4 regions of the Pantoea sp. X-Soil-OKNW-556 genome follow, and region 4 is predicted to be linked to each of the others. Evidence: predicted binding sites of a transcription regulator. Region 4 holds the regulator's gene; each other region holds the start of a gene.
The links. Region 4 encodes LexA, which represses DNA repair genes until DNA is damaged. Its sites were predicted from a motif close to TNCTGTATGTACATACAGNA; they were not measured.

Region 1 (7,648 bases), 960 kb from region 4:
CACATGGGACTCATCCACCACCAGCAGACCATCTGCCGGTAAGTAGTCGAACAGCGTCGGAGGCGGCTCGCCTGGCCCACGTCCGGACAGGTAGCGTGAATAGTTCTCGATACCCGAGCAGTAGCCGAGTTCGTTCATCATTTCGAGGTCAAACTGGGTACGCTGGGTAATGCGCTGCTCTTCCAGCAGCTTATTATTCTCCAGCAGGACCTGACGGCGCACCACCAGTTCCTTTTTGATCTCTTCCATTGATTGCAGGATGCGTTCGCGCGGCGTGACATAGTGGGTTTTCGGATAGACGGTAAAACGCGGCACCACCGAAACCACCTGACCGGTCAGCGGGTCAAACAATGACAACCGCTCCACTTCTTCATCAAACAGCTCCACACGCAGCGCAATCTCATCGGACTCCGCCGGGAAGATATCGATCACTTCACCGCGCACGCGGAAGGTGCCGCGCTGGAAAACCTGATCATTACGGGTATATTGCAGCTCAGCCAGACGACGCAGAATGCTGCGCTGATCGATGATCATGCCACGCGTCAGGTGCAGCATCATTTTCAGGTAGAGATCAGGGTCACCCAGACCGTAGATGGCCGACACCGACGCCACCACGATAACGTCACGTCGCTCCAGCAACGCCTTGGTGGCAGACAGACGCATCTGCTCGATGTGCTCATTCACCGAGGCATCCTTTTCGATAAAGGTATCGGAGCTGGGCACATAGGCTTCAGGCTGATAGTAGTCGTAGTAGGAGACGAAGAACTCCACCGCGTTGTCCGGAAAGAACTCCTTCATCTCTCCGTAGAGCTGTGCCGCAAGGGTCTTGTTAGGCGCCAGCACCATAGTTGGCCGGTTGAGATCGGCGATCACATTGGCGATGGTAAAGGTTTTACCCGAACCGGTTACCCCCAACAGCGTCTGGTGTGCCAGACCGTCTTCCAGCCCCTCTTCCAGACGACGAATCGCCTCAGGCTGATCCCCTGAGGGTTTAAATTCGGAGTTGAGTTTGAAGGCTTTACTCATGGTTTTTCGTTCCTGCAGGAGATATCGGCGGGCAGGCTGCTAATTCTACTCCGCTATGGCGAATTTGCCAGAAAAAAATACTGGATATATTTACAGATATCCTGCACGATAACAGGGAGCAGCAACGACTCGCTTCAGTGCAATTTATGCGGCATCTGGCAAAACCTTGTTGCGCAAGGTTATCCCCAGATGGGTGATGCTTTTAACATTTGTCAATAGAGCGTCATAAAATTGCAGTTGTATGACCAACAAGAAAAATCTCAGGCTTGATTTTAAATAACATACTGATTTATTTATAAATCAGTAAAAAGCCCAGTTTCTCAGCATAATGTATCCAGGCCGCGTATTTCCTCGCTTGCGCTCTGTTTTCAGTCTCTAATGCACAAGGTTATCCACAGGAATAGTGGATAACTGACGGCAGCCCCGCCGCCATCGCCTGTGCATAATTTTCTAAGCCTATTCCTGGCGTGCGAAAAAAAATTTTTTTATGTTTATTTTTCCCACAGCCCGCGTGGCATTAACTATTCTTTTTCCGTGCTGACGTCACTGAAAGCCCGAAATTCCCAGTAAATAAGGCCACTTATTCCTGAGCGATCTGCCTTATTACTGCACAGATGCACCAGAAACGTTAAGCATTCAGCACCGCTAAAGTGCAGCCGTTTTATCACCCCCAGCAATTGTTAAGCATCGCTCAACTTTAATTCCTGATTTTGCCTCGCTGCTGCTGCTTTTTTTCATGGCATCAGCAAACTGGCCTGGGAATTGCAGGTTTCTCCATAAGCATACGCATCAACTCACTGATGGTGAGAGTGGCAATGATGAATCGTGTTTGACTGTTTGCCAGACGACACAGAGCGGGAGCATTCAGGCTAATTATCTGGAAGGAGAATGTCAGATGCTAAGTTTACGTTCGGTGAATCAGTTTTACGGTCAAAACCATATCCTGTGGGATGTGGACCTCGATCTGCCCCCTGGCACCTGCACGGGCGTGCTGGGTAGCCCAGGGATGGGTAAAACCACCCTGGTCAACTGCATTATGGGACGGTTGCCGATCAATAGCGGGTCGATGACCTGGCAGGAAGATGGCTCCCCCCCTGAAGATTTATTGCTGCAACCGGCGGAGCAACGTGCGCGCATGGGTATCGGCTACGTACCGCAAGGTCGCCATATTTTCTCGCAAATGAGTGTGGAAGATAACCTGCTGATTGCGCTGATGGCGGCGCATGACGACCGCAGTCGCGCCATTCCGGAAATGGTGTTCGATTTGTTCCCGGCGCTCTATTCATTACGCCACCAGCGCAGCGGAGAACTGCCGATGGATCAGCAGCAGCAGTTGGCATTAGCGCGCGCGCTGGTGTTACAACCGAAATTGCTGATCCTTGATGAACCTACCGAAGGCATGTCGCCGTGGCTGGAAGAGGAGATGGGAAATCTGATTCGCCGCCTGAACCGCGATTACGGCCTGACCATTCTGCTGCTGGAGCAACACGTCTCCTTTATCCGCCGCGTGGCTGACTATTTTCTGCTGCTGCATCGTGGTCGCAACGTGGCGCAGGGAAAAGTGGCCCAGTTGGACGATGTCACCATCAATAAATGGCTGACGGTAACCTGACATGAGCTGCCCGTAGCGGCGCGATTTATCGCGCAGTTTTTTCCAGCCACGCGCGGAATTGCGCGATAAATCGCGCCGCTACGCTTCAGGGCAATGTCAGATAACGGCCACAGTCATCCTGCTGCGCGTCATCCGTAAGATACGGGATTTCGCCCAGACACGGCGCATCAAGACGCTGACGCAATGTTGCCAGATATTCCTGATGCCGCTTACCCGGCGGTTGAATAGTATTGGCGATCCAGCCTGCAAGGCGCAGGCCACTCGCATGCACGGCGGCGGCAGTTAGCATCGCATGGTTGATACAACCCAGTTTGATACCCACCACCAGGATCACCGGCAACTGCTCAGCCACCACCCAATCAGCATAGGTTTGCGTTGCCGACAACGGAGTAAACCATCCGCCCGCGCCTTCTACCAATACCCATTCTGCCTGTTGCTCCAGCTCCCGTAGCCCGGCAGACAGTCCGGCAAAATCGATTGGCCTGCCCTCTTCGGCACTGACGATATGCGGTGACGTGGGTTCAAGAAAAGCCAGCGGATTGACCTGCTCATAACGCAACGCCAGCGAGCTGTAGCGTTGCAGCGCCAGCGCATCGCTGTTGCGGATGCCTTCGGCAGTTTGCTCACAACCCGAGGCCACCGGCTTGTAACCTGCGGTGACCCATCCGGCAGCTCCCGCCGCCTGTAGCAACGCGCCACTGGCTACCGTCTTGCCGACTTCGGTGTCGGTACCTGTAATAAACCAGCGTTTCATGCCGTTAAGACTCCATACATCAGATTATACCTCAGGCGATAACCCGCCTCGTCCTGTGGCCAGCACTGCTCCAGCCGGGCCAACTGACTCCGCGTCAGTAATCCGCCCTGGCGTCCATCGTGCAGATGGGTTGCGCCAATGCCTTTCAGCGAACGCATCGCGTTGAGCGCGCTGGGAAAATGTAAGGTGATGGTTTGCAGCGTGCTGTGCAGCGCCATGCCATCGGTCGCGGCGGCGATTTGCGCCGCGCTGAGAAAACGGTTGGCGTGCTGACGTCCATCCAACTGCGCCCACGCCTGATGAACCTCATTGAGCGAACCGGCCAGCAAAGTGGAAAACAGCACGCTGCCGCCGGGGCGAGTCACGCGCAGAAATTGCTGCAAAGCAGTGCGCAGATCGCTACTCCATTGCACCGCGAGGTTGCTCCACACGCCATCAACGCAGGCATCCGGCAGCGGCAGAGCATCAATATCGCCCTGCACATAATGATGTGCCGAGTGTTGCCGGGCCGCGCTATTCAGCATGGTTGGTGACAGGTCAAGCGCAGTCAGGGTACGTCCACGATCGCGCCAGTAGCGGCTGTACCAACCGGTGCCACATCCGGCATCCAGCAGGTGCGGGCCAAATCCGGCCGGTGCCAGCGCCAGCAGGGCATCACCACTCTGGCGTTGCAACTCGGCATGCTGCTCATAATGTTGTGCCGCCCGACCAAACGCCTGAGCAATCGCCTGTTTATTGATGTGCAGCGTCATACAGCGCCTCCAGCAGACGATCGATATCGTCAAAACCATGTGCGGCGGTCAGGGTGATGCGAAGGCGTGCTGTGCCCGGTGGCACCGTCGGGGGACGAATGGCGCTGACCCAGCAGCCCGCCGCCTTCAACCGCTGTGATAACGCCAGCGCAGCACTGTTCTCACCGACCACCAACGGCTGGATGGCGCTGGCCGATGGCATCAACTGCCAGGGGAGGTCTGCCGCTCCAGCGCGAAAACGCGCGATATTGGCGTGCAACTGCGCACGCAATTCATCGCCCTGCTGAATTTGCTGTAACGCCGCCAGCAGCGCGAAGCACTGCGCGGGCGGCATGGCGGTCGAGTAGATCAAATGGCGGGCAAACTGTTCCACATAATCGGCGGTCGCGTCATCGCACAACAAAGCGGCACCGCTGACGCCAAAGCCTTTGCCGAAGGTGACGATCAGTAATTCTGGCTTCACCTGCTGCTGCCAGCAGCTACCACGACCTTGCTCACCGGTCACGCCAATACCATGTGCATCATCGACCAGCAGCCAGCCGTTGGCGCGTTGCGTTTCAGCAGCCAGCTGCGCCAGCGGTGCGCTGTCGCCATCCATGCTGAAGACGCCTTCGGTGACCACCAGGGTGTTACCCTCCACCGGCGTTGCCAACAGCTTTGCCAGGCTGGCGGGCTGATTGTGGGCAAAACGGCGCAGCGTGGCCGGGCTGTGGCTGGCAGCATCCAGTAACGAGGCGTGCGCCAGCTTGTCGGCCACAATCCGATCCGACTTTTCCGCCAGCAGATGGATCACCGCCTGATTGGCGGCGAAACCCGAGATAAACAGCAGCGCACGGCGATAACCCAGCCAGTCGGCCAGTTGTTCTTCCAGTTGCGCATGATAACGGCTGAAACCGGTCACATGTCCCGATGCACCCGCGCCAGCCCCGGCCTCAGCGGCCCCCTGTTGCCAGGCGGCAATCACTGCCGGATGCTGACTCAGGCCAAGATAATCGTTGCTGGAAAAGTGGCGATAGCGTTGCCCGGCGACGGTCAGCTCGCGCACGTTGTTGTGTTCCACGCGGATACGCTGACGCCAGCCGTCGGCGGCACGCCGCGCCGCCAGCGCCTGTTCGATGCGTTGCGACCAGCTCATTACACCGCCGCGTTGTAAAACTGCGCGGTATCGGCATGCAACAGCTGTTCACTCAACTGATATTGCTGTTCGTTATCACCGGCGGTGGTGGCGGTATGCTCCGGGTTGAGTCCCAGTTTACGGAACAGAATCAAATCCTTGTCTTCTTCCGGGTTCGGCGTGGTCAGCAGCTTGCAGCCGTAGAAAATCGAGTTTGCCCCGGCCATAAAACACATCGCCTGGGTCTGTTCGCTCATCTGCTCACGACCGGCAGAAAGGCGGACATGAGAAGACGGCATCATGATACGGGCCACCGCAATGGTTCGGATAAAATCGAACGGCTCGACATCGTCGTTATCCGCCAGCGGCGTGCCTTTAACTTTCACCAGCATGTTGATCGGCACGCTTTCCGGCGGTGTCGGCAGGTTCGCCAGTTGCACCAGCAGACCGGCACGATCTTTTACCGTTTCGCCCAGGCCGACGATACCGCCCGAACACACCTTAATGCCCGCACCACGCACTTTGTCGAGGGTATCGAGGCGTTCCTGGTAGCTGCGCGTGGTGATGATGTTGCCGTAGAATTCCGGCGAGGTATCGAGGTTATGGTTGTAAAAATCCAGACCGGCATGCGCCAGGCGCTGCGCCTGGGTGTCGTTGAGGGTGCCGAGGGTCATACAGGTTTCCATCCCCATCGCTTTCACGCCCTGCACCATCTGCTCCAGGTAAGGCATGTCACGATCGTGCGGGTTTTTCCACGCCGCCCCCATACAGAAACGGCTCGAACCGGCAGCTTTGGCTTTGCGCGCCGATTCCAGCACCGCTTCCACCTCCATCAGACGTTCCGATTCCAGCCCGGTTTTGTAGCGCGCGCTCTGCGGGCAATATTTACAATCTTCCGGGCAGGCGCCGGTTTTGATCGACAGCAGGGTACTGACCTGCACCTGACGCGGGTCGAAATGTTGGCGATGTACCTGCTGCGCCTCAAACATCAGCTCAAGGAAAGGTTTATCGAATAGTGCCTGGGCTTGTGCCAGTGTCCAGCGATGTGCCATTGCTTCACTCCAGAAAAGGGTTCATCCTGACGATTAACGTGGTTATACTTGTAAACTATATTTTTTATTTTTGGTTTACAATACCCATGTTCACTCAGGACGATCTCAATTTCGACCGCCAGCATATCTGGCATCCCTACACCTCAATGCGTGATCCCCTGCCCTGCTACCCGGTCGTCGCGGCGCATGGCTGCCAGTTGCAACTGGCGGATGGACGTGAATTAGTGGATGGCATGTCGTCATGGTGGGCGGCGATCCACGGTTATAACCATCCACGTCTTAATCAGGCTTTGCAGGACCAACTGGCGCAGATGTCGCATGTGATGTTTGGTGGCATCACCCACCCGGCTGCGGTGGCGCTGTGCCGTCAGTTGGTGGCGATGACGCCAGCCCCCCTGGAATGTGTGTTCCTCGCCGATTCGGGGTCGATCGCCGTCGAAGTGGCGATGAAAATGGCGCTGCAATACTGGTTGGGACGGGGTGAAACCCGGCAAAAATTTCTCACCCTGAAACGCGGTTATCACGGCGACACGTTCGCCGCGATGTCGGTGTGCGATCCGCAAAACTCGATGCACAGCTTGTGGCGCGGTTATCTGCCGGAACACCTGTTCGCGGCCGCACCGGAGCGAGGGTTTGATGATGCGTGGGATGACGCTGATTTCGCCGATTTTGCCCGTCTGGCGGAGCAACATCACCGGCAGATTGCCGCAGTGATCCTGGAGCCCATTGTGCAGGGCGCAGGGGGGATGCGTTTTTATCATCCGCGTTATCTGCAACGGGTGCGTGAGCTGTGCGATCGCTACGGTTTGTTGCTAATTGCCGACGAGATTGCCACCGGCTTTGGCCGCAGCGGCAAGTTGTTCGCCTGCGAACATGCCGGGATCGTGCCGGATATTTTATGTCTGGGCAAAGCCCTGACGGGCGGCACTATGACGCTCTCCGCCACCCTTACCACTCGCGCAGTGGCCGATACCATCAGCAACAGCGCCGCCGGCTGCTTTATGCATGGCCCAACCTTTATGGGTAATCCGCTGGCGTGCGCGGTCGCGGTGGAAAGCCTGAAGATGGTGAACGAAGGTCACTGGTCGGCGCAGGTGGCACAGATTGAGCAGCAGCTACGCGCGGCATTGCTGCCGTTAGCTGACCATCCGGCCGTAGCGGATGCACGCGTTCTGGGGGCGATTGGTGTGATTGAGACTCGTCGGGCAGTGGATATGGCAGCCCTGCAACAGTTCTTTGTCGAGCGCGGGGTGTGGATCCGTCCGTTTGGGCGGTTGATCTACCTGATGCCACCCTATGTGATCACGGCGGCGGAGCTGACGAAGTTGACCGACGCCG
Region 2 (7,648 bases), 150 kb from region 4:
CGCTGCTCGCCTGCAAAGCCGTGGTCTGAGCGTGGGTGCTTATCATGCCGGTATCGACAGCGCCCAGCGTGCGCGGGTGCAGGAGGCTTTCCAGCGTGATGACCTGCAAATTGTGGTGGCTACCGTGGCGTTCGGCATGGGCATCAACAAGCCCAACGTCCGTTTTGTGGTGCACTTTGATATTCCGCGTAACATCGAATCCTATTATCAGGAAACGGGCCGCGCCGGACGTGACGGTCTGCCTGCCGAAGCCATGATGCTGTACGACCCGGCCGATATGGCCTGGTTGCGTAAATGTCTGGAAGAGAAAACGCCTGGGCCGTTGCAGGATATTGAACGCCATAAACTCAATGCGATGGGCGCGTTTGCTGAAGCGCAAACCTGCCGTCGTCTGGTGCTGCTCAACTATTTTGGCGAGGGACGTCAGCAGCCGTGTGACAACTGCGATATCTGCCTCGATCCACCGCGTCGTTACGATGGTCTGGTGGAGGCGCAGAAAGCGCTGTCCAGCATTTATCGCACCGGGCAGCGCTTCGGCATGGGCTATATTGTTGAAGTTTTGCGCGGTGCCAGCAACCAGCGTATTCGCGATAACGGGCACGACAAATTGCCGGTTTACGGCATTGGCCGGGATAACAGCACCGAACATTGGGTCAGCGTGCTGCGTCAGCTCATCCATCTCGGAATGGTGACGCAAAATATCGCCATGCATTCCGCGTTACAACTTACCGAAGCGGCTCGTCCGGTGCTGCGTGCAGAAATCCCGCTGATGCTGGCGGTGCCGCGAATTGTGACGGTGAAAACGCGCAGCAGCTCGCCGAAGGTCTATGGCGGCAATTACGATCGCAAACTGTTCGCCAAGCTGCGTAAGTTACGTAAAGCGATTGCTGACGAGGAGAATATTCCGCCCTATGTGGTGTTTAACGACGCCACGTTGATTGAGATGGCGGAACAGATGCCGGTGAGCGCGTCAGAAATGCTGAGCGTGAACGGTGTCGGCCATCGCAAACTGGAACGTTTTGGTAAACCGTTCCTGGTGATGATCAAAGAACATCTTGATGAAGAGTAAAGGAAAAAAAGCATGTTGATGTTATTCGCTACCGTCGCACTGGTACATCTGGTCGCGCTGATGAGTCCTGGCCCGGACTTCTTTTTTGTCTCGCAGACCGCTGCCAGCCGCTCGCGTAAAGAAGCGATGATGGGGGTGCTGGGGATCACGCTGGGAGTAATGGTGTGGGCCGGTGTGGCGCTGATGGGTCTGCATCTGATCCTGGAAAAAATGGCGTGGCTGCATCAAATCATCATGGTAGGTGGCGGCTTATATCTGCTGTGGATGGGCTGGCAGTTGATGCGTTCGGCGCGTCAGCGTCATCAGCAGCCAAACAGCGAAGCACCCGTCGTGGAGCTGCCGAAAAAAGGGATGAGCTTCCTTAAAGGCTTGCTGACCAACCTCTCCAACCCGAAAGCCATTATCTATTTCGGCAGCGTGTTCTCGCTGTTTGTTGGCAATGATGTCGGCGCAATGGAGCGCTGGGGATTATTCCTGCTGATTCTGGTGGAAACCTTCGCCTGGTTTACCGTGGTGGCGGCGATTTTTGCTCTGCCGTGGATGCGTGATAAATATCAGCGCATGGCGAAGTGGGTTGATGGTATGGCGGGTGTCCTGTTTGCCGGCTTCGGCATCCACCTGATCATTTCACGGTAATTTTATCCGTAGCGGCGCGATTTTTCGCGCGGGTTTATAGGCGCACGATAAATCGCGCCGCTACGAACTATCAGGCGATTCTGCGCGCGCTGGCTAACAACGCACCGACGGCCATAAACAAACCACCAAACGTTCGATTCATTGCCTTCATCTGCTTCGGCCCTTTAATCCAACCGGCGATGCGGGTGGCGAGCGTGGCATAACCAATCATCACGATAATATCTACGACCACCGTGGTGACGCCGAGCACCAGATATTGCATCAGCTGTGGCTGGTGCGGCTGAATGAACTGCGGGAACAGCGCGGCAAGAAACACAATGCTTTTGGGGTTAGTCAGGTTAACCAACACCGCGCGCTTAAACAGGCGACGACGCGGCATCGCTTTGGCGACAGCATTGAGATCCAGCGCGCCACCCGAGCGCCATTGCTGAATACCCAGCCACACTAAATAGGCGGCACCGGCCCACTTCAGGATTTCGAACGCCAGCAGCGACTGAGAAAACAGCGCGCCAAGACCCACACCCACCAGCACGATATGTACCGACAGACCAATTTGCAGGCCAGATATCGAGGCCACTGCGCCGCGATAGCCGTGACTGATGCCGGTGCTCATGGTGTTAATCGCGCCGGAACCCGGCGAGAGGCTAAGGATGGTTGTGGTAAGCAGGTAGGTTAACCACCATTCAATGGTCATGTGTGACATTCCCTGATGTAAGCGAAGTGTGACACAATACGCCAGAAAATCGCGGCACGCTATGGAGTGGACGTGTGGCGTTGACGTTTTTTTCAGGAGGGCGGATGCAGAAGATAAAACAGAGTTGGCTCAGGCGTGAAAAGGCGTTTGCCTCCTTTGCTACCGGTCCGCTGCTCGACTTCTGGCACCGTCGTGAAGAGTGTGAATTTACCGGCGTGGGGAATCTCACCCTGCGCTATGTTCGTTTCACTTCTCCGCAACATCATCGTGTCATTCTGATTGTTCCCGGACGTATTGAAAGCTACATCAAATACCCGGAGCTGGCCTATGACCTGTTCCACTGTGGTTTTGATGTGGTGATTATTGACCATCGAGGTCAGGGACGCTCCGATCGTCTGTTGGAAGATTCCCACCGCGGGCATGTGGTGGATTTCAATGATTACGTTGACGATCTGGAAACGCTTTATCTGAAAGAGATCGTCAGTGGCCATTACCAGCAGCGCTATGCGCTGGCGCATTCGATGGGCGGGGCGATCCTTGCGCTGTTTCTGGCGCGTCAGCCACGGGCGTTTCACGCCGTGGCGCTGGCGGCACCGATGTTTGGTATTACCTTGCCGCTGCCGCCTTTCCTCGCGCACCGCATTCTTGACTGGGCAGAGAAAATGCCCGCGCTGCGCGATGGTTATGCCCTCGGCACCGGGCGCTGGCGGGCCCATCCCTTCGGCATCAATCAGCTGACCCACAGCCGGGAACGTTATCAGCGCAACTTGCGTTTTTACGCTGACGATCCGGCGATTCGCGTCGGTGGCCCGACTTACCATTGGGTACGTGAAGGGGTGCAGGCGGGTCGCAGCATTATCAGTCAGGTGAATAACATCACCACGCCGATGCTGCTGATGCAGGCCAGCGAAGACCGGGTGGTGGATAACCGCTCGCAGGATTTGTTTTGTGAGGCGATGGCAGCAGCAGGGCATCCCTGCGAGGGTGTCACGCCTTATGTGATTGAAGGCGCGCGCCATGAGATCCTGTTTGAAACAGACGCGATGCGCGCCCAGGCGCTAAATGCGGTGGTGGATTTTTTTGCGCGCCACGTTTAATTGATTTTTTATTTTCCGGCTACGGCCAACCGACATTAATACCAGAGGTTTCCATGTACCACATCGTCGCATCCGACCTGGATGGCACGCTGCTCTCACCAGACCATCGTCTGACCCCTTTCGCCCGCACCACGTTGCAGGAGCTGGTGGCACGCGATGTCCATTTCGTTTTTGCCACCGGTCGTCACTATATCGATGTGGGTCAGATGCGCGACAAACTCGGCATCCCGGCTTATATGATTACCTCCAACGGCGCACGCGTGCACAATGCTGACGGCGAGTTGATCTTCAGCCATAACCTGGATGCCGACATCGCCCAGGATCTGTATGGCCTGAAATACCACGATGAACAGGTTCTGACCCACGTTTACCGTGACGACGAATGGTTTATCAGCCGTCACCGCCCGGCGGAGCAGGATTATTTTCGTGAATCGGTGTTTAACTACCAGGTTTACCAGCCGGGGATGCTGCCGAGCGATGGCATCAGCAAAGTGTTCTTTACCTGCGACGATCCTGAGCATCTGATCCCGATGGAGCAGGCGATTGAGGCGCGTTGGGGCGATCGGGTCAATGTCAGCTTCTCGCTGCCGACCTGTCTCGAAGTGATGGCGGGGGGTGTCTCCAAGGGACATGCGCTGGAAGCGGTGGCAAAACAGCTCGGCTATTCATTGAAAGAGTGCATCGCGTTTGGTGATGGCATGAACGATGTCGAGATGCTCAGCATGGCCGGTAAGGGCTGCATCATGCGTAATGCCCATCAGCGTCTGAAAGATACCTTGCCTGCGCTGGAAGTGATTGGCAGCAATGCCGAAGACGCTGTACCGCAGACGTTGCGTAAATTGTTCCTGGCATAACCTGATCCGTAGCGGCGCGATTTATCGCGCAATTTCGTGTGCGTTGCAGGAAAAACCCGCGCGATAAATCGCGCCGCTACGGGGTGCTTGTGTTTTATCCGATTGTAAACCAGATAATTCAACGAGGCAGCGACAGTTTGTTTACACTAACGGCACTGTTCATTTTGGGATCGTTACCGTGCTGTTATTGATCGTTACCACCATTCTGTGGGCTTTTTCCTTTAGTTTAATCGGGGAATATCTGGCGGGTCAGGTGGATTCCTGGTTCTCGGTGCTGATGCGCCTGGCGCTGGCAGCCATTGTGTTCCTGCCCTTCCTGCGCTGGCGTGGCTATCGCGCTTCAACCATCTTGCTGTATATGCTGGTGGGAATGCTGCAACTGGGTGTCATGTACCTGCTGAGTTTCGAAGCCTATCTCTATCTGAGCGTCACCGAATTCCTGCTGTTCACCGTGATGACACCGCTGTATGTCACCCTGATTTATGATTTGCTCAGTCGGCGTCCACTGCGCATCGGCTATGCCTTTAGCGCCATGCTGGCGGTGATTGGCGCGGCGATTATCCGTTACGACAAAGTCAGCGATCATTTCTGGTTTGGCCTGCTGCTGGTGCAGGCGGCGAATATCTGCTTTGCCATTGGCATGGTAGGTTACAAGCGTTTGCAGGAAACACGTCCGATGCCGCAGCACACCGCCTTTTCCTGGTTCTACCTCGGCGCGGTGATTATTGCGGTGATTGCCTGGAGCCTGTGGGGTAATCCCAACAAACTGCCGACCACTTCGCTGCAATGGGGCATTCTGGTGTGGCTCGGCGTTGCGGCGTCTGGCCTGGGATACTTTATGTGGAACTACGGCGCGACCCAGGTGGATGCGGGGACGCTGGGGATTATGAACAATATGCACGTTCCGGCTGGCTTGCTGGTGAACCTGGCGATCTGGCAGGAAAAACCGCACTGGCCCAGCTTTATCGCTGGAGCCATCGTGATTTTTGCGTCACTTTACGTTCATAAACGCTGGGTGTTGGGAAAGACCACCACCAGCCATTAAGCCTTTTTGACGGGGGTTGGACGCTGCACCAGCGTCAACCCCTTCAAAAAGTTACGCAGAATCTGGTCACCGCACTCGCGATAGTTTTTATGATCCGGGTTACGGAAAATCGCGCCAATCTCCGCCTGAGAAACTTTAAAGTTCGCCTTCAGCAACACCTCGGGGATATCCGTGGTCTTCAGGGCAAACGCGATGCGCAGTTTCTTCAGGAAAATGTTGTTATTCATCCGGCGCTCAATCGACGGCGCAGGCGCATCTTCGCTTTTACCACGACGATGGAAAATTAAACCGTTAAGGAAATACCCCATCAGCACGTCAGGGCAAGGACGATATGCAGCGTCATCGTCCTTCTTCAGCCATGCCTGAACATCTTCCAGCGGCACATCGCTGCCTGCCAGCGCAAAAATCTCCACCACTTTGCTGTCGCTCAGGTCCAGCATATAGCGCACACTGCGCAGCACATCGTTATTAGTCATGGTGAAAATCTCCTGGTCGCGGGTTAAGGCGGCGCATTATAGAGCAGGCTAACTCAGGAAGACAGGGGCTGTAACGAACCCGGACGCGCAGCATCACGTACAAACGGCAAATGTTCGCAGGCATGCTGACGGGCAAAGCGCACAAACGCCTCCAGCACCGGCTGACGCTGCTCACCATCGCGCATCGCCGCATACAAACGGCTCCACAACCCATCGCCCAACGTTTTCGTCACCACCAACCCCTGTTGTTCAAAACTCTCCACTACCCAATGTGGTAACGCCGCAATGCCCATACCGGCTGACACCATCTGAATCAACAACAGGGTATTATCGACACTCTTCAGGGCTGGGCTGATGCCTGCCGGTTGCAGGAAGTTTCGCCAGATATCGAGACGCTGACGCTGCACCGGGTAAATCATCAGCACTTCATCTGCCAATTCTTCCGGTGAAATGTGCTCAACGTTTGCCAGTCGATGATCCGGGGCCATCACCAGGCGCACCTCAAAATCGAACATCGGCGAATAGAACAAACCGCTGCGCGGCAGAATATCCGAGGTCAGCACCACATCCAGCTCACCCTGTTGCAAGGCTGGTTGTGGGTCAAAGGTCACGCCAGATTTAAAATCCATCACCACCTGGGGCCAACTCTGACGGAAATTATTTAACGCAGGCGTCAGCCACTGAATGCAACTGTGACACTCAATCGCAATACGCAGCGTGGTTTGATGCGGCTCATGACAAGCCTGCAAGGCTTGCTGAATCTGCGGCAGGATCTGCTCAGCCAGTTGTAACAGGATCTCCCCCTGTGGCGTAAAGCGTAGCGGCTGGCTCTTACGCACAAACAGGCGAAAGCCCAGCCGTTGCTCCAGATCGCTGAACTGATGAGACAACGCCGATTGCGTTTGATGAAGCTGGGCAGCGGCGGCAGCCAGCGAACCGGTATTCCTTAACGCTTGCAGCGTTCGCAGGTGTTTGAGTTCGATCATGAGAATCCTTCACATCGAGATTGAACAATTTGCGCTTGAGGAACATACAGTACCCGCAGAATATAGCGGTGTAAACATCTGGACGGCTAAACATCTCCAGCAAGCGTTGTGACCAGTCTATGTTGGCCCTGATTTGAAGCGCGTGCTGCACAGTTAAGAATACCTGGAGAACAACAAATGACCATTCTGAACCACACACTCGGTTTCCCTCGCGTCGGTTTGCGTCGTGAATTGAAAAAAGCTCAGGAAAGCTACTGGGCAGGTAACAGTTCACAGGAAGAGCTGCTGGCTGTGGGCCGTGAACTGCGTGCGCGCCACTGGCAACAACAGAAAGATGCGGGTGTGGACCTGCTGCCCGTGGGCGACTTCGCCTGGTACGATCACGTACTGACCACCAGCCTGCTGCTGGGCAACGTACCGGCACGTCATCAGAATAAAGAGGGTTCAGTCGATCTCGACACCCTGTTCCGCCTGGGCCGTGGCCGTGCACCGACCGGTGAACCGGCGGCTGCCGCGGAGATGACCAAATGGTTTAACACCAACTATCACTACATGGTGCCGGAATTCACCCGTGGGCAGCAGTTCAAACTGACCTGGACCCAATTGCTGGACGAAGTGGACGAAGCGCTGGCGCTCGGCCACAACGTCAAACCTGTGCTGCTCGGTCCGGTGACTTACCTGTGGTTGGGTAAAGTGAAGGGTGAACAGTTTGACCGCCTGTCATTGCTGCCAGCGATCCTGCCGGTCTACCAACAGGTGCTGGCTGAACTGAAAAAACGCGGTATCGAATG
Region 3 (7,648 bases), 1.5 Mb from region 4:
CCGCCACCGGGGCGTTGGGGTTGGGGGCCATTACCAGCCCGGACCTGTTCAAAATCATCTGTTCTAATCCTTCGAATGAAAAAATGGTGCTGGATGAGTTTCTGGTGCCGGTCAACAGTAGCGCCAAATCGATCAGCGATCTGAAGGGTAAACGCATTGCCAGCGGCCCCGGTATCCAGAACGTCACTATGGCGAAAATTATCCTGGAGAAGAATGGCTTTACCGATACCAAGGTGATCGAGTTGCCGGTCGGCCAGCATGCGCCATCGTTAGCTGCCGGGCAGATTGATGGGGTATACACGCTGGAACCCACCGGCACAGTGGCACGCATGAAAGGCATGGGCAAAGTGCTGGAAACCGGGGTGATTGCCAAATATGTGCTCGGCGATGCCAGCGCACCGTGGTTTGGGGGTGCGGCGGCGCTGACCACCAGCTTTATCAATGCCGACAAAGCGCGGGCGCGGCAGGTGATTGATGCGTATGGCGCAGCGGTCAAGTTTATCCAGCAACAGCCGGAAGAGGCGCGGCAATATGTGGCGGGTTACACCGGCATTGAAGCGGCGCTGGTGAAGGAAGTGCCGCTGCCTGGCTTCGTGATGTATGACCAGTTAACCGGGACTAACCTGCAATGGTTCCAGAAATTTTATGATGTGTTTGCCGAGCGGAAAATTTTCAGCAAGCCGCTTCAGGTGGAACCGTTGATCTATCGCGCATAAGGAGAGTGCCATGATGCGAATCTGGCGACGCAGGCTGCTGCCGCTGATCGGGCCGCTGCTGCTTTTTCTGCTGTGGCAGACGGCAGTCAGCGCCAAATGGCTCAACCCGGTGTTGCTACCATCGCCGGGGGAAACCCTCGGCTATCTGTTTAGCGCGCTGGCGGATGGCAGCATGAATCAGGATATCGGCGATACGCTCTACCGTACGCTGATGGCCTTTGTGGTGGCGGCGGTTATCGGTGTGCCGTTGGGGGTGATGCTCGGCAGTAGCGAACGTCTGTATCGCAGCGTCGAATTTTTGGTGGATTTTTTCCGCTCAACGCCATCATCCGCACTGATCCCTTTGTTTATGCTGATTTTCGGTATTACCGATACCAACAAAATCGCCATTGCCGCCTTCGCGGCGGTGCTGGTGATCCTGTTTAACAGCGCCTACGGCGTGATGAACGCGAAGAAGACCCGCATTATGGCGGCGCAGGTGATGGGGGTTTCACGCTGGCATGTGTTTAAGGACATCATGCTGATGGAAAGCCTGCCGCAGACCTTTGTCGGTTTGCGTACCGGCGTCTCGATGGCGCTGGTGATCGTCATCGTCGCCGAAATGTTTATTGGTTCTGAAACCGGGTTGGGGCACCGCATCATTGATGCGCAGCAGCTGTTCAACATTAAAGATATGTACGCCTCGATTCTGATCACTGGTGCTTTTGGCTATCTGCTGAATCTGGGTTTTCTGCTGATTGAAAAACGCTGTGTGCACTGGAGTGGCAAAGCATGAAAAAACCCGATTATCCGCAACCCAATACCCATGTCACTATTCGCGGGCTGGATAAAAGCTTTGCCGGGCAGCCGCTGTATCAGGATCTCAACCTCGATTTACCCAAAGGCAAGATCGTCTCGATATTTGGGCCTAATGGCTGTGGCAAATCGACGCTGATGAACATGATTGCCGGATTGATTCCGATCGATCGCGGGCAAATCCTGTTCGACGGCAAAACGTTGGCGGAGACGAAGATCGGTTATGTGTTCCAGAATTACCGCGATGCGCTTTTTCCCTGGTTAACCGCCTGGCATAACATTGCCTATCCGTTAAAACGCCAGGGCATAAAGGCGGCGGCGGTCAAACAACGTGTGGCTGAATTGGCGGCAATGTTTGATATTCGCTTCGATCTGCAACGTTATCCGTATGAACTCTCCGGTGGGCAACAGCAAACGGTGTGTATCATGCGCGCGCTGGCGACGCAGCCTGAAGTGATGTTTCTTGATGAGCCGTTCTCGGCGCTCGATTTTGAGATGACGCTGTTTATCCGCGATAAATTGCAGCAGGTCCAACTGGCGACCGGCGTCACCATGCTGATCGTCTCACATGATCTGGAGGATGCGGTGTTTCTGGCGGATGAAATCTTGTTGCTGACACGGCGGCCTACGCGCGTGGCCGAGATTGTGCCCTTTGTCCTGCCGCGCCCGCGTACTGCTGAGATGATGAGTCACCCGGAGTTTGTCCGGGTGAAAGCCCATACACTCGCGGTGTTTAAACGCGAGATGGCAGGTTAACGCATAACGTAACGGCGCGATTTATCGCGCGGGTTTTTCCTGCAACGCGCACGGGATTGTGCGATGTATCGCGCCGTTACGAAAAGAATAAAAAGTGCGGTTATTTACCGCCGCATCCCACCTGATTTAATGACCTCGTGAAATTATCCCCGTCTGCGAATAACCAGTAAGCACAAATATTTTAACCTGTAAAATGTCAGGGTATTCATTCCTAAACCATTAATAAACGGGATGGTGGCGTTTCTGCGCTGATAATTAATGACGGTAGTTAATTAGCTGGGGCGCATTATGATTGTTATTGATGTAAATGTTATTGGTTTGTTTTTAAGTAGTGACTGAAAAGATGTGGATTTACATTTATTGACATCTAATTAACACAAACATACAGTCCTTACGATTTTAACTAACATGTCACTATTTTAAATTATCGGGGAGTGTATGGATATTAAGGAACAAGGGTCTGGACGGCGTTCAGGCTTGTCATTTGTCCTGAGCATCATTTTTGCGTTGCTCACGCTGGCGACCGCCATCGCTATTATTATTGGCGGCGGAAAACTTATTTCACTGGGTGGATCGGCATATTATCTGATTGCCGGTATCGCCTATATCGTGCTGGTGGTGCTCTATTTTAAAAAACCAGCGGCGGGTTTCATTTTTTCCTGCCTGATTTTTGCACTGACGATTATCTGGTCGCTGGTGGAAGTTGGCGGCCTGATCTATTGGGATTTGCTGCCGCGCCTGGTGGTACCCGCGCTGTTATTTCTGCTGAGTTTGCTGGTGACCGCCACCGATAAAGGTGTGCTGTCGTCGCAGCGTCGTCTCTCTGGCGGGCTTAGCCTGGTGGTGTTTGTGGCATTAATCGCCACCTTTATTGGTGGCTTCTTCCCGCATAACACCCTCTATAACCCGGAAGCCGTCTCTGCCGAGCCGTTGCAACCAACGGATAGCGATGCTTCCAAAGCGGGTCAGGACTGGCGCTATATCAGCCGCAACGCCAGCGGCACGCGCTTTGTGCCGCTCGATCAGGTCAACGCGGATAACGTTAAAGATTTGCAGGTGGCCTGGACTTATCACACCGGTCGCCGTCTGACAGGCAATGCGACGGGGGTTGATGAAAACACACCGATTCAAATTGGTTCCGTGCTTTATACCTGTACGCCGGAAAACCTGATTGCCGCAGTGGATGCCGATACCGGCAAACCAATCTGGAAATTCGATCCGCATGCGCGCACCTATGAACACGTTACCTGCCGTAGCGTCGGTTATTACGACTACGACAGCGATGAAACCCTCAGTGCCGAGCAGAAAGCGGCGTATACCGATACGGCCTGCCGTCAGCGCATTATTGTTTCCACCGTTGATGCCCGTCTGATTGCGCTGGACGCGCATACCGGCGAGCTGTGCCCGAACTTCGGCCAGAATGGCATGGTCAACCTGCAACAGGGGATGGGCGATACTGCCGACAGCCGTCGTTATCACCCGACCAGCGTGCCGGTGATTATGGGCCATCTGACAGTATTCGGTTCTTGGGTACGTGATATCACCGAAGATGAACCCTCCGGTGTGTTGCGTGCGTATGATGTGCGTGACGGTTCGCTGGCGTGGGCGTGGGATGTTGGCAACGTCGAAGGGGCGAAGCAGGGTGATGCACATTATACCCTCAGCACCCCGAACGTCTGGGCCATCCCGACTTACGATAAAGATCTCGGCCTGGTGTATGTCTCCACCGGTAACGGCCCACCAGATTACTGGGGCGGTAACCGTAATGCGGCGAAAGAGAAATACGGTTCGTCAGTGATTGCGCTGGATGTGAATACCGGCAAAACCAAATGGGTCTTCCAGACCGTCCATCACGATATCTGGGACTACGACTTACCGTCGCAGCCGGTGATGTACAACATGAAGAATGAGCAGGGCGAAGTGGTGCCTGCGCTGATTCAGACCAGCAAAATGGGTGAAATCTTCGTCCTGGATCGCCGCACCGGTAAGCCGGTGAGTAAAGTCGAAGAGAAACCGGTACCGACTTCTCCGGCAGCGCAGGAAGAACATCTGTCGCCGACCCAGCCGTTCTCAGTGGATATGCCAACTATCGGTCTGGAGCAACTGAACGAGAAGAAGATGTGGGGCGTCAGCATGTTTGACCAGCTCTACTGCCGCATTCTGTTCAAATCGGCGCTCTATTCCGGCATCTTCCAACCGAACAGTGAGAAAACCTACCTGGAGTTCCCGGCGACCATGGGTGGCATGAACTGGGGTGGGGTGTCTATTGATGAAACTTCCGGCATTCTTTACGTCAATGATATCCGTCTGGGTATGCTGATGGCGCTGAAGAGTAAGGAAGAAGCGAAGGGACAGAAAATCTCCCTGAACGAAGTTCCGCAATGGGCCGGTACTATCCGTCCTCAGATCAGCGGGCCTTACGTTGGCGTGCGGATGGATAACTTCGCATCCTTCCTGCAAGTGCCGTGTCAGCATCCGCCGTTTGGCACCATGACCGCCATCGATCTGCACAGTAAGAAAATCGTCTGGCAGGTGCCAATGGGCACGGTGGAAGACACCGGTCCTCTGGGGGTAAAAACCCATTTGCCGATGCCGGTAGGTATGCCAACGTTGGGCGGCCCGACCACCACCAAAAGCGGTTTAGTATTCTTTGCCGGTAGCCAGGATAATTACCTGCGTGCGCTGGACAGCAAAACCGGTAAGGAAGTGTGGAAAGCGCGTCTGCCGGTGGGAGCGACTGCGTCACCGTTGATTTATCAGTCAGCGAAAACCGGTAAAGAGTACATCGTGATCTCGGCAGGCGGTGCGGCGCACTCGCCGGATGTCGGTGATTATCTGATTGCTTACGCCTTGCCAGACAAAGCGTAAGTCTGACAACGCCCGGCGATATAAGCTGGGCGTTGTCACTCAACGTGCCGCATAAATAATAAAAGTCACCACGCCAAAGATCTCCAGTTGTTCATCTTCTCCCGGGGTAATCGGCGCGTAGCGTGGGTTCATGGCGAGCAGTTGCACACGCGGAAACTGTTGTAACCGTTTAACCGTAAACTCGCCGTTAATGGCCGCCACCACAATATCGCCATGTTTCGCATCCAGCGCACTGTCGACCACCAGTAAATCCCCTTCACTGATATTCGCGTCGCGCATGGAATCCCCTTCCACCCGGACAAAATAGGTGGCGTTGGGATGGGCGACCAGATGCTTGTTCAGATCCAGTCTGCGCTCGACGTAATCTGCTGCCGGGGAGGGGAAGCCGCAGTGGACTCGCTCAAGAAAGAGTGGCAATTGATGCGGCGGCGCACCGGGCATCGGACGCATCAAGAGAGGAGAGAAGGGATGAACTTTCATGGCGAATTCTCAATGATAAAACTGTATGTATATACAGTATTATTATCAGTCAATTCTGAGATCGCAATACGTTATCCCACCATTATTTTGTAAAACCCATAGATATCAATTAATTGATGAGTTTTCCCGGTGTAATGTCACCGCCGGTCCCTCAGCCAGCGTTTTTCCTTTATTTGCGCTAACAGACACATGATCCAGCCTTGCGGTGACGTATCTGGCCTGCACCCCGTATTCAGCGGTGATGGCAATATGGTGCAGATTGACATCGGTGATCGGTGCTTCCGGCAATCCGCTCAATATCATGGCGTATTTGGCACCGGTCGCCGCCAGATGATTGACGGTGATACCTGAGATAAAAGGCGTGGTGGCCGTCACCGGCGCTGGCGTGATAGGGGCAACCAGTGAATGACCTGCCGCACCGGCCTGACCGGAGTAACTGTCGGTAACCAGCAGCGGTGTGGCAACATTTGTCATCGTCACATGGTCAACCAGGAATGGCCCAATCTTGTTGCCGCGATCGCGACCTGATTTCACGCGCAGCCCATTTTCTGCGCCGATAAATCTCACATGTGAAACCACCACATTGCCGATACCGTTGATCGTCTCGCTACCCAGTGAAATCCCATGTCCTTGTCTCATCACGGAATCCTGAACAGTGATATTTTCAGATTTTCCTCCGCTGCCCACGGTGATACCTGATTTGATGGCGATATGATCATCACCGGTACTGATGTCGGCGTGTTTTATCCGGATGTCTGTAGAAGAAACGATATCGATACCATCGGTATTCGGTGAGGTGATGGGGTTATCGACGGTCAGTTGATCAATGTTCAGCTGATGGCTATTTCTGAGTACCAGGTTCCACATGGGGGAGTTGGTCAGCCGGATATGATGAATCTCTGAGGATGACACATTATTCATTTCCACCAGCCAGGGCCTGGGCATGCCATTTGCCAGAGGTATCCCTTTATATTTTGCTGTAAAAGCCTCCGGATGGCCGGACCTGACGGTATTGCGCAAATCGATCGCGGCTGGCCACCAGGCTTGCGCACCGTTGCCATCAATGGTCCCGCCACCCTCAATCGCCACATGACTGACACCATTGGCGAGGATGAATGCCTCATTCGGCTGTGTGAGCCTGCCAAGAAAGGCATCCACGAACTGGCGAGTATCGGGGGTGGCTTTCAGGGTAACGCCGTCGGGAATCACTAATCTCACGTTGCTTTTTAACGCGATCGGACCTGAAAGCCACACCCCTGACCCCAGTGTGACTTTACCTCCGCCTTTTTGCGCACACAGATCAATCGCTTGTTGAATGGCCCTGGTATTCAGCGTTACGCCATCGCCCTTGCCACCGAAATCAGCGGGGGAGCAAAGAAAGGGCGCGGCAGCGGCGCACAAGGGAGTAAGGCTTACGGCGACTAAAGCAAAACCGAACGTTGTTTTCTTCATGATATTGACGTCAATCCATAGAAATTAAGCACAGCCCATCAATGTAGCGTTGCCGACAAAAGCGGAGTAGAAGAAAGCCGCGTAGTGGGGTCGCGTTTTCTTGAGTATTTGTTTTTTCGATGTATTTATTCCGGGCAAATGCAAGCAAATATTGCGCGAAGTTATTTGCCATTGCCATTATCCGGCCACGGTGACTGGCAAAATCCTTATTCGCGTCTACACTTAACCGCATTGATGTTCGCAGTCTGGTTACGGTGTTGACTATAAACTTGTTAATTTGTGGAGCGTTACCCATCGAAATACCATCCAGTCGGCAAACCCTCCCCGTTATACGTATCTTATCCTGCACGCAACCCGCCTCCGAACATCGATATTGCTATCAGCCATTCGTACAGGAGGAGTGACGTGACCCCAGCGGTACATGAGATCAGCACCCTACCGTCGTTGAGCGGCGGGCTTTTTGCCTTCTTTTTTGATGTTGATGGCACGCTGGCGACGATTCAACCGCAGCCCGAGATGGTGGCGATACCTGCATCGGTGCGCCAGCATCTGCAACAACTCTCCAATCTTAATCACGGCGC
Region 4 (7,648 bases):
GCCGTCTGCTTTGTTGCCACGCAGATCGCGCAACTGGTTTGCCATATCACCCGCCGCGGCTTTAAGTTCTGGATAGCCGTTGAGGTAGTCCTGGAAGGTTAAGTTATCAATCACATTCTGATAACGGTCGACGGTGTCCGTGATGTCATCAACACGATTAATCAGTTTGTCTTTATCAGTAACCTGTATCCCGGCTGAAGGGAAAATAATACTCACGTCATCATCAGGTTTTGCTTTGGTCATCAAAGCCGGGTTTGCCAGTACCGCAGAACTCCAGGTGGAAGAAGCGACACCTGTCCCCCCCATTGCATCGTTACGAGCGTCGTACCAGGTACCTGCGGCCAGGGCCGAAGAGGAAAGAAATACTGCATTCAAAACAACAATATAACCAACACTTTTGCGTCTGAATAATGTCTTCACCATTTGCCTGCCATCACCTTTAAAAGTCGTGACCACGTCATCGACGAAACAATTTACCAGCCCCTTATTGTGAACCTGGGCTAACGATTTATTGCTGTGAAATGAAAGGAAATAGCACTGCTATTCGCAGAATTGACTGCTGAAGCGTCAATCTGTCGTGTATTTATGCAAAAAAATAAACGGCACTTAAATTAAGACCAGATATTACTTAAGACCTTTTGAACCTTAGTCGCTAAGTCGGTGAGTTGCAAAGCAAAAAATGATAAGCCTCTGTAATGAGGTCAGAGCAAGCAGAATCAATGATGACAGGGTGAGAAGAGTCTGCGGAAAATTGCGCGGCTAACCTGATGAAAAAATGAAATTTTATTGAGAGAGTTAAGAAGAAAAAGCAATCACAGCAGCGTAAAAATTTGTGTGATAAAATAACATCACTCGCAACCTGGAGAACGCTTATGTCAAATCTGTCGCCCGACCAACTGCTTACTCAGGCAGAGACACTCTGTCTGCAACGCGGTGTACGTCTGACCTCACAACGCGCCGAGGTGCTGCGCCTGATGGCAGAACAGAATGGATCGATCAGCGCCTATGATTTGCTGGATCAGTTGCGTGTCAGTGAGCCCCAGGCAAAACCCCCCACTATTTACCGTGCACTGGACTTCCTGCTGGAGCAGGGTTTTATCCATCGTGTGGAGTCCAATAACAGCTACGTGGTTTGCCATCATTTCGATGAACCGGCACATACCTCAGTCATGCTGGTGTGCGATCGTTGTGCCGCAGTCAGTGAAAAGCACGCGCATGGCGTGGAAAAGATCATTGCAGGCCTGGCCGAACAGGCCGGTTTTTCCTTGCGACACAGCGTCATAGAAGCACACGGTCTGTGTGAAAATTGTGTTGAAGTAGAAGCCTGTACGCATCACGAAAGCTGTGAGCACGATCATCAGGTAGAAAGTAAGAAGCGGGGTAAAAAAGGATAGATGGCACATCCCTGTGCCAGCCCGATCATCACGATCGGAGGGCAGGAGCATCGTCCTTAAACGGGTCCGTTACCAGCGATAATCCTTGTTGTGACTTTCCCAGTCTTTAACTTCTCGCTCGGCCTGATCTTTTGCGTAGCCGTAGCGTTCCTGAATTTTCCCGACAAGCTGATCGCGTTTCCCTTCAATGACCGTCATATCGTCATCCGTCAGCTTGCCCCATTTTTCTTTCACTTTCCCTTTGAATTGTTTCCAGTTTCCGCTCACTTCGTCTTTGTTCATAACCTTTCTCCATGTTATGTCGAGTGATAGTGGTGGAATACCCAACGCCAGCGGGTAAAACCAACATAAAGCGCTACTCATTCGCGCTGATAAGGATAACTATAGTAGACATTACGGAATGGTTAGCACACTTACGGATTATTCTGTATTCAAAGCATCATAGTTAACTGTTTGCGAACCAGCTGTCATGACGCCAGTGACGACGCCAGACGAACCAGAGCGTTATTCCACGCACGGCCAGAAACACCGTCACCGCCAGCCACAATCCATGATTACCTAACCAGGGAAGCGTCAGTAATGACAGGCCATAACCGAGCGCCGCCAGCGCCATGCTGTTACGCATTTCCCGGCCGCGCGTTGCCCCGATAAACATGCCATCCAACAGGTAGCACCACACGCCCACTAACGGCATCACCACCTGCCATAGCAGATAGCGATCGGCCGCATCGCGTAATGCCTCCAGTGAAGTCAGCAGGGCCACGATATGGGTGCCAAATAACGCATAAATCGCCGCAAACAGCAGCGCGACCAACCCCGCCTGACGGCAGGCAGCATGCCAGATGAGCAATAGCCGGCTGCGATCTTTGGCACCGACGGCTTCACCAGAACACGCTTCAACCGCATAAGCAAAGCCATCCTGTGCATACGCGGTGAAAGTCAGAAACATCAACAGCACCGCATTGACCGCTACCACATCCGGGCCAATACGTGCACCGAGTATCGTCAGGGAAGCAAAGCAGATTTGTAGCAGGAAGGAGCGCAGCATAATGTCGCGATTGAGGCGAAACAGACGAGCAGCATCACCGCGCCAACTCTCCCGCAGCATCGCCAAATCAATTCCGCGCAGCTTCAATACACGCGCCACCATCCATAATCCGACGGCAAGTGTCGTATATTCAGCCAGTGCCGTTGCTGCTGCGGCACCTGCTACGCCCCAATGCAGCCCCAACACAAACGCCAGATCCAACAGGATATTGACCAAATTCCCCACCACCAGTAGCACCACTGGCGCACGCGCATATTGCACCCCCAACAACCAACCGAGGATGACCAGGTTTGCCAGCGTGGCGGGAGCGCTCAGCCAGCGAATCTGAATGAACAATTGCGCCTGCTGTTGGACCTCCTGGCTGCCACCCATCAGCACCGCTGCCAGATTACTGACTGGCGTGCGCAGCAAAATAAACAGCACACCGGCCACCAGGGCAATGAGTAAAGGCTGGGTAAGCGCCCGAGCCAGTGCCTTTTTGTTGCCAGCACCAAATGCCTGAGCAGTCAGCCCGGTGGTGCTCATACGTAAAAACAGCAGCAACATAAAGATGAAACTGGTCGCCGTGGTGCCAACCGCCACACCGCCGAGATAAATGGGACTATCGAGATGACCAATGACGGCGGTATCAACCACGCCAAGTAGCGGAACAGTGATATTGGAGAGAATCATAGGCAGCGCCAGCCGCCAGAGTGCTTTGTCAGAGGAGGAAAACAGCTGCATCAGCACGTCCCGGTTTGCTGCACTACCGTCTTGTCAGAGAATAAAACCACGGCAGCACAGAAGGCTGCCGTAGCAGGGGGAATCAAGGTATCAGAGCCACTCGCCGTTACGCACAATGCCTACCGCCAGCCCTTCTACCGTCAGGGATTGTTCGCGGGTATCGACAACAATCGGCTGGAAGTCGCTGTTTTCCGGCAGCAGTTGCACAATTGCGCCCTGCTTTTTCCAGCGCTTCACCGTGACTTCGTCATCGATACGTGCGACGACAACCTGGCCGTTACGCACTTCCTGTGTTTTGTGTACCGCCAGCAGATCGCCATCCATAATGCCGATATCTTTCATCGACATGCCGCTGACACGCAGCAGGAAATCAGCGCTGGGTTTGAACAGGTTAGCATCGACCTGGTAGTGCGCTTCAATGTGCTCCTGCGCCAGCAAAGGTTCACCCGCAGCGACACGGCCAACCAATGGCAGCCCCTCACTGGCTTCTTCTTCCATCAATAAACGAATGCCGCGCGAAGCGCCGGAAACGATCTCAATAACGCCTTTACGCGCTAATGCTTTCAGGTGTTCTTCTGCCGCATTAGGTGAGCGGAAGCCCAGCTGCGAAGCAATTTCCGCACGCGTTGGCGGCATGCCCGTCTGGTTAATATGGTCGCGAATCAGATCATAGACCTGTTGCTGCCTGCTGGTTAACGCTTTCATCCCGCCCCCTGGTTGTTTATACAGTCGCTGTGAGTATATACAGGTATTGGTGAAATGGAAACCAAAACTGAGGGAAAAATCAGCGAGTTGATGAATCCGGAATCCTTATCGCAAATGTGACCAAAGCAGCGCGATCCAGACAAACAGCGCCAGTAAAATAGCCAGCAACACGGCGGCCGATCCCATGTCTTTCGCGCGTCCAGCCAGCGGATGGCGTTCCTGACCAATGCGGTCGACCACGGCTTCAATGGCGCTATTCAGGATCTCAACAATGACCACCAGCACTACGGAACCAATCATGAGTACGCGGGAAATCGCATCAACATCCAGCCAGCACGCCACTATAATTGCCACTAATGCGGCAATAGCTTCCTGGCGAAACGCTGCTTCATGTGTCCAGGCAGCGCGCAATCCCTGCCAGGAATAACCGGCTGCTTTCACTATCCTGAGAAAACCGGTGACGTTATTTGCCATGTCGTTGAACCCTTTACTCGTTTTGACGTCAATGTCTGGGCAGCCGGAGTGGTGCAGCCACAGATTTTCGCGGCGCATTCTGGTATGCTTGCCGCGCTTTGCTAACAAGAGGCTTGAAGTTGTCTATGTCAGGTTGGCGTAAACTTTATTATAAATTATTGAATTTACCACTCTCCATTTTGGTAAAGAGTAAGGCCATTCCCGCCGATCCCGTGTCCGAGCATGGACTGGATCCGACGCGGCCTATCCTGTATGTACTGCCTTATGATTCCAAGGCCGATCTCCTCACACTGCGTTCGCAGTGTCTGAAACACGATCTGCCCGATCCGCTCGCACCGCTGGAAATTGACGGCTCATTGCTGCCGCGACATGTGTTTATCCACGATGGACCGCGTGTTTTCCCGTATTTCGTGCCGAATCTGGAGTCCGTAAAGCTGTTCCATGACTACCTTGATCTGCACCGCAGCAACCCGGAACTGGATGTACAGATGCTGCCAGTATCGGTGATGTTTGGACGTGCACCAGGACGTGAAGTTCAGGGGGAATCCACCCCTCACCTGCGTATTCTGAACGGTGTGCAGAAATTCTTCGCCATTCTCTGGCATGGTCGCGATAGCTTTGTGCGCTTTTCGCCGACCGTTTCACTGCGCCAGATGGCGACCGAACACGGTACGGATAAGTCGATAGCCCAGAAACTGGCACGCGTGGCGCGGATCCACTTCGCCCGCCAGCGTCTGGCTGCGATTGGCCCGCGCTTGCCCGCCCGCCAGGATCTGTTTAATAAGCTGCTGCAATCGAAAGCGATTGAAAAAGCGGTGGAAGACGAGGCGCGCAGCAAAAAGATTTCCCACGAGAAAGCACAGCAAAACGCCGTCGAATTGATGGAAGAGATTGCTGCCGACTTCTCGTATGAAGCTATCCGCGTCACCGATCGCGTGATGGGCTGGATGTGGAGTCGTCTCTATCAGGGGATCAACGTGAATGGTGGCGAGCGAGTGCGCCAGTTGGCACAGGATGGACATGAGATCGTTTATGTCCCCTGCCATCGTAGCCACATGGATTACTTGCTGCTTTCCTACGTTCTCTATCATCAGGGACTGGTGCCGCCGCACATCGCCGCAGGTATCAACCTGAATTTCTGGCCCGCCGGGCCGATTTTCCGTCGCCTTGGCGCGTTCTTTATTCGCCGCACCTTCAAGGGCAACAAGCTTTACTCTACGGTCTTCCGTGAATATCTGGGCGAGTTGTTTAATCGCGGTTATTCGGTTGAATACTTTGTGGAAGGCGGGCGCTCACGTACTGGCCGCTTGCTGGAACCAAAAACCGGCACGCTGTCGATGACATTGCAGGCATTGCTACGCGGCGGTAGCCGTCCCATCACCTTCGTGCCGATTTATATTGGCTACGAACATGTGATGGAAGTCGGCACCTATGCCAAAGAACTGCGTGGTGCAGCGAAAGAAAAAGAAGGCTTTATGCAGATGGTGCGCGGCCTGCGTAAGCTGCGCAATCTTGGCCAGGGTTATGTGAACTTCGGTGAACCCCTGCCGTTGGTGAACTATCTGAACAAACATGTGCCGGAATGGCGCGAGGCGATTGATCCGATCGAGCCGCAGCGTCAGGCGTGGATGAACCCCGCAGTGAATGACATCGCTAACCGCCTGATGGTGCGGATTAACGATGCGGGTGCCGCCAATGCCATGAACCTGTGCGTCACCGCGTTACTGGCTTCTCGTCAGCGTTCGCTGACCCGCGAGCAGCTCATTGAGCAACTGGAGTGTTACACCCAATTGCTGCGCAATGTGCCCTACTCACCGGAAGCCACGGTGCCGAATCTCAGCGCTGAAGCCCTGCTGGATCACGCGATGGGCATGAATAAGTTCGAGACTGAGCAAGATAATATCGGTGACATCATCATCCTGCCGCGTGAGCAGGCAGTGTTGATGACCTACTATCGCAACAACATTCAACACATGCTGGTGATGCCGTCGCTGATTGCCGCGATTGTGCAGCAGCATCGTGAAATCAGTGAAGCTGAATTGTTGCGTCAGGTCGCGCTGGTCTATCCGATGCTGAAGAGTGAACTGTTCCTGCGCTGGAGCAACAATGAGTTGCCTGAGCTGATTCAGTCGCTGTGCAACGAGATGGCGCGTCAGGGTCTGATCACGCAACAAAACGGTCAGGTACAAATGACCACCGCGCGCTATCGCACGCTACAACTACTGGCGGCGGGTATCCGTGAAACGCTCCAGCGTTTTGCCATCACCTTCTCGATTCTCAGTGCGAAACCCACCATCAACCGTGGCACGCTGGAAAAAGAGAGCCGTACGCTGGCACAGCGTTTGTCGGTGCTGCACGGCATCAATGCCCCTGAGTTCTTTGATAAAGCGGTGTTCACCGCGCTGGTACTGACCCTGCGCGATGAAGGCTATATCAGCGACAGTGGCGATGCCGAGCCAGGACAGACACAAGCCATGTGGCAAATGCTGGCCGAATTGGTGACCAGCGATGTGCGTCTGACCATCGAGAGTGCAGTCGCTCACGATTAAGGTGCTAATTAAAAAGCCGTCATCCACTGGATGACGGCTTTTTTACTTCAACAATCGCACGAAAAATCGCGCTGCTACAGCAAATCGATAAACGGCTGAGTATTCAACAGAATACCGATAAACAGCACCAGACCAACGTAGTTGTTATTCAGGAATGCCTGGAAGCAGGGTTCGCGCTCGCGTTGAGCTATCAACTTCTGCTGATGGACAAACAAGCCTGCCGCTAACAGCAGCGACCAGTAAAACGCGCCATTCAGATTCAGCAGCATCCCCACCAGCACCATCAGACCCAGCGTTGCCAGCTGCAACAAGCCGATGATCAACTTGTCATAGCGACCAAACAGAATGGCCGTCGATTTCACGCCTATCTTTAAATCATCGTCCCGATCCACCATAGCGTATTGTGTATCGTACGCGACCGTCCAGCACAGGTTGGCGATAAATACCAGCCAACAGACTAAAGGTAAGGACTCACTAACTGCCGCCCAGCCCATGGGAATGGCCCAGCCAAAAGCAGCGCCCAGCACCACCTGTGGCAGATGGGTATAACGCTTCATGAAGGGATAAACCCAGGCCAGCGCCAGCCCCACCACTGACAACATAATCGTCATGCGATTCATGGTCAGCACCAGCAAAAACGCCAGCAGAGCTAAGCCCACAAACAGCAGCTTCGCTTCTTTTTCCGTCACCAGCCCACTCGCCAACGGGCGTGCCGCGGTACGTTTCACATGTCCATCGACTTTACGGTCAGCGTA

Region 1: uvrB (excinuclease ABC subunit UvrB) is a predicted target of LexA. The motif match lies at 1,105-1,124, and genes of this name have one in related genera.
Region 2: metR (HTH-type transcriptional regulator MetR) is a predicted target of LexA. The motif match lies at 6,890-6,909, and genes of this name have one in related genera.
Region 3: umuD (translesion error-prone DNA polymerase V autoproteolytic subunit) is a predicted target of LexA. The motif match lies at 5,635-5,654, and genes of this name have one in related genera.

Annotation. Positions count from the first base shown of each region.
Region 1 covers NZ_AP035990.1:1,331,491-1,339,138, reverse strand. Annotated here, with positions in the region: gene uvrB (excinuclease ABC subunit UvrB) at 1-1,026, opposite strand, end outside; gene AC6I8T_RS06105 (ABC transporter ATP-binding protein) at 1,922-2,638, shown strand; gene bioD (dethiobiotin synthase) at 2,724-3,392, opposite strand; gene bioC (malonyl-ACP O-methyltransferase BioC) at 3,389-4,144, opposite strand; gene bioF (8-amino-7-oxononanoate synthase) at 4,125-5,279, opposite strand; gene bioB (biotin synthase BioB) at 5,279-6,310, opposite strand; gene bioA (adenosylmethionine--8-amino-7-oxononanoate transaminase) at 6,397-7,648, shown strand, end outside.
Region 2 covers NZ_AP035990.1:222,221-229,868, forward strand. Annotated here, with positions in the region: gene recQ (ATP-dependent DNA helicase RecQ) at 1-1,069, shown strand, start outside; gene rhtC (threonine export protein RhtC) at 1,082-1,705, shown strand; gene rhtB (homoserine/homoserine lactone efflux protein) at 1,776-2,399, opposite strand; gene pldB (lysophospholipase L2) at 2,504-3,496, shown strand; gene yigL (sugar/pyridoxal phosphate phosphatase YigL) at 3,550-4,350, shown strand; gene AC6I8T_RS01000 (carboxylate/amino acid/amine transporter) at 4,529-5,395, shown strand; gene AC6I8T_RS01005 (YehS family protein) at 5,392-5,871, opposite strand; gene metR (HTH-type transcriptional regulator MetR) at 5,925-6,857, opposite strand; gene metE (5-methyltetrahydropteroyltriglutamate--homocysteine S-methyltransferase) at 7,035-7,648, shown strand, end outside.
Region 3 covers NZ_AP035990.1:1,824,548-1,832,195, forward strand. Annotated here, with positions in the region: gene AC6I8T_RS08450 (ABC transporter substrate-binding protein) at 1-716, shown strand, start outside; gene AC6I8T_RS08455 (ABC transporter permease) at 727-1,491, shown strand; gene AC6I8T_RS08460 (ABC transporter ATP-binding protein) at 1,488-2,267, shown strand; gene AC6I8T_RS08465 (membrane-bound PQQ-dependent dehydrogenase, glucose/quinate/shikimate family) at 2,706-5,135, shown strand; gene umuD (translesion error-prone DNA polymerase V autoproteolytic subunit) at 5,175-5,585, opposite strand; gene AC6I8T_RS08475 (glycoside hydrolase family 28 protein) at 5,721-7,067, opposite strand; gene otsB (trehalose-phosphatase) at 7,473-7,648, shown strand, end outside.
Region 4 covers NZ_AP035990.1:369,397-377,044, reverse strand. Annotated here, with positions in the region: gene AC6I8T_RS01665 (conjugal transfer protein TraF) at 1-423, opposite strand, end outside; gene zur (zinc uptake transcriptional repressor Zur) at 873-1,394, shown strand; gene AC6I8T_RS01655 (CsbD family protein) at 1,464-1,676, opposite strand; gene dinF (MATE family efflux transporter DinF) at 1,840-3,165, opposite strand; gene lexA (transcriptional repressor LexA) at 3,256-3,870, opposite strand; gene AC6I8T_RS01640 (diacylglycerol kinase) at 3,976-4,344, opposite strand; gene plsB (glycerol-3-phosphate 1-O-acyltransferase PlsB) at 4,470-6,893, shown strand; gene ubiA (4-hydroxybenzoate octaprenyltransferase) at 6,968-7,648, opposite strand, start outside.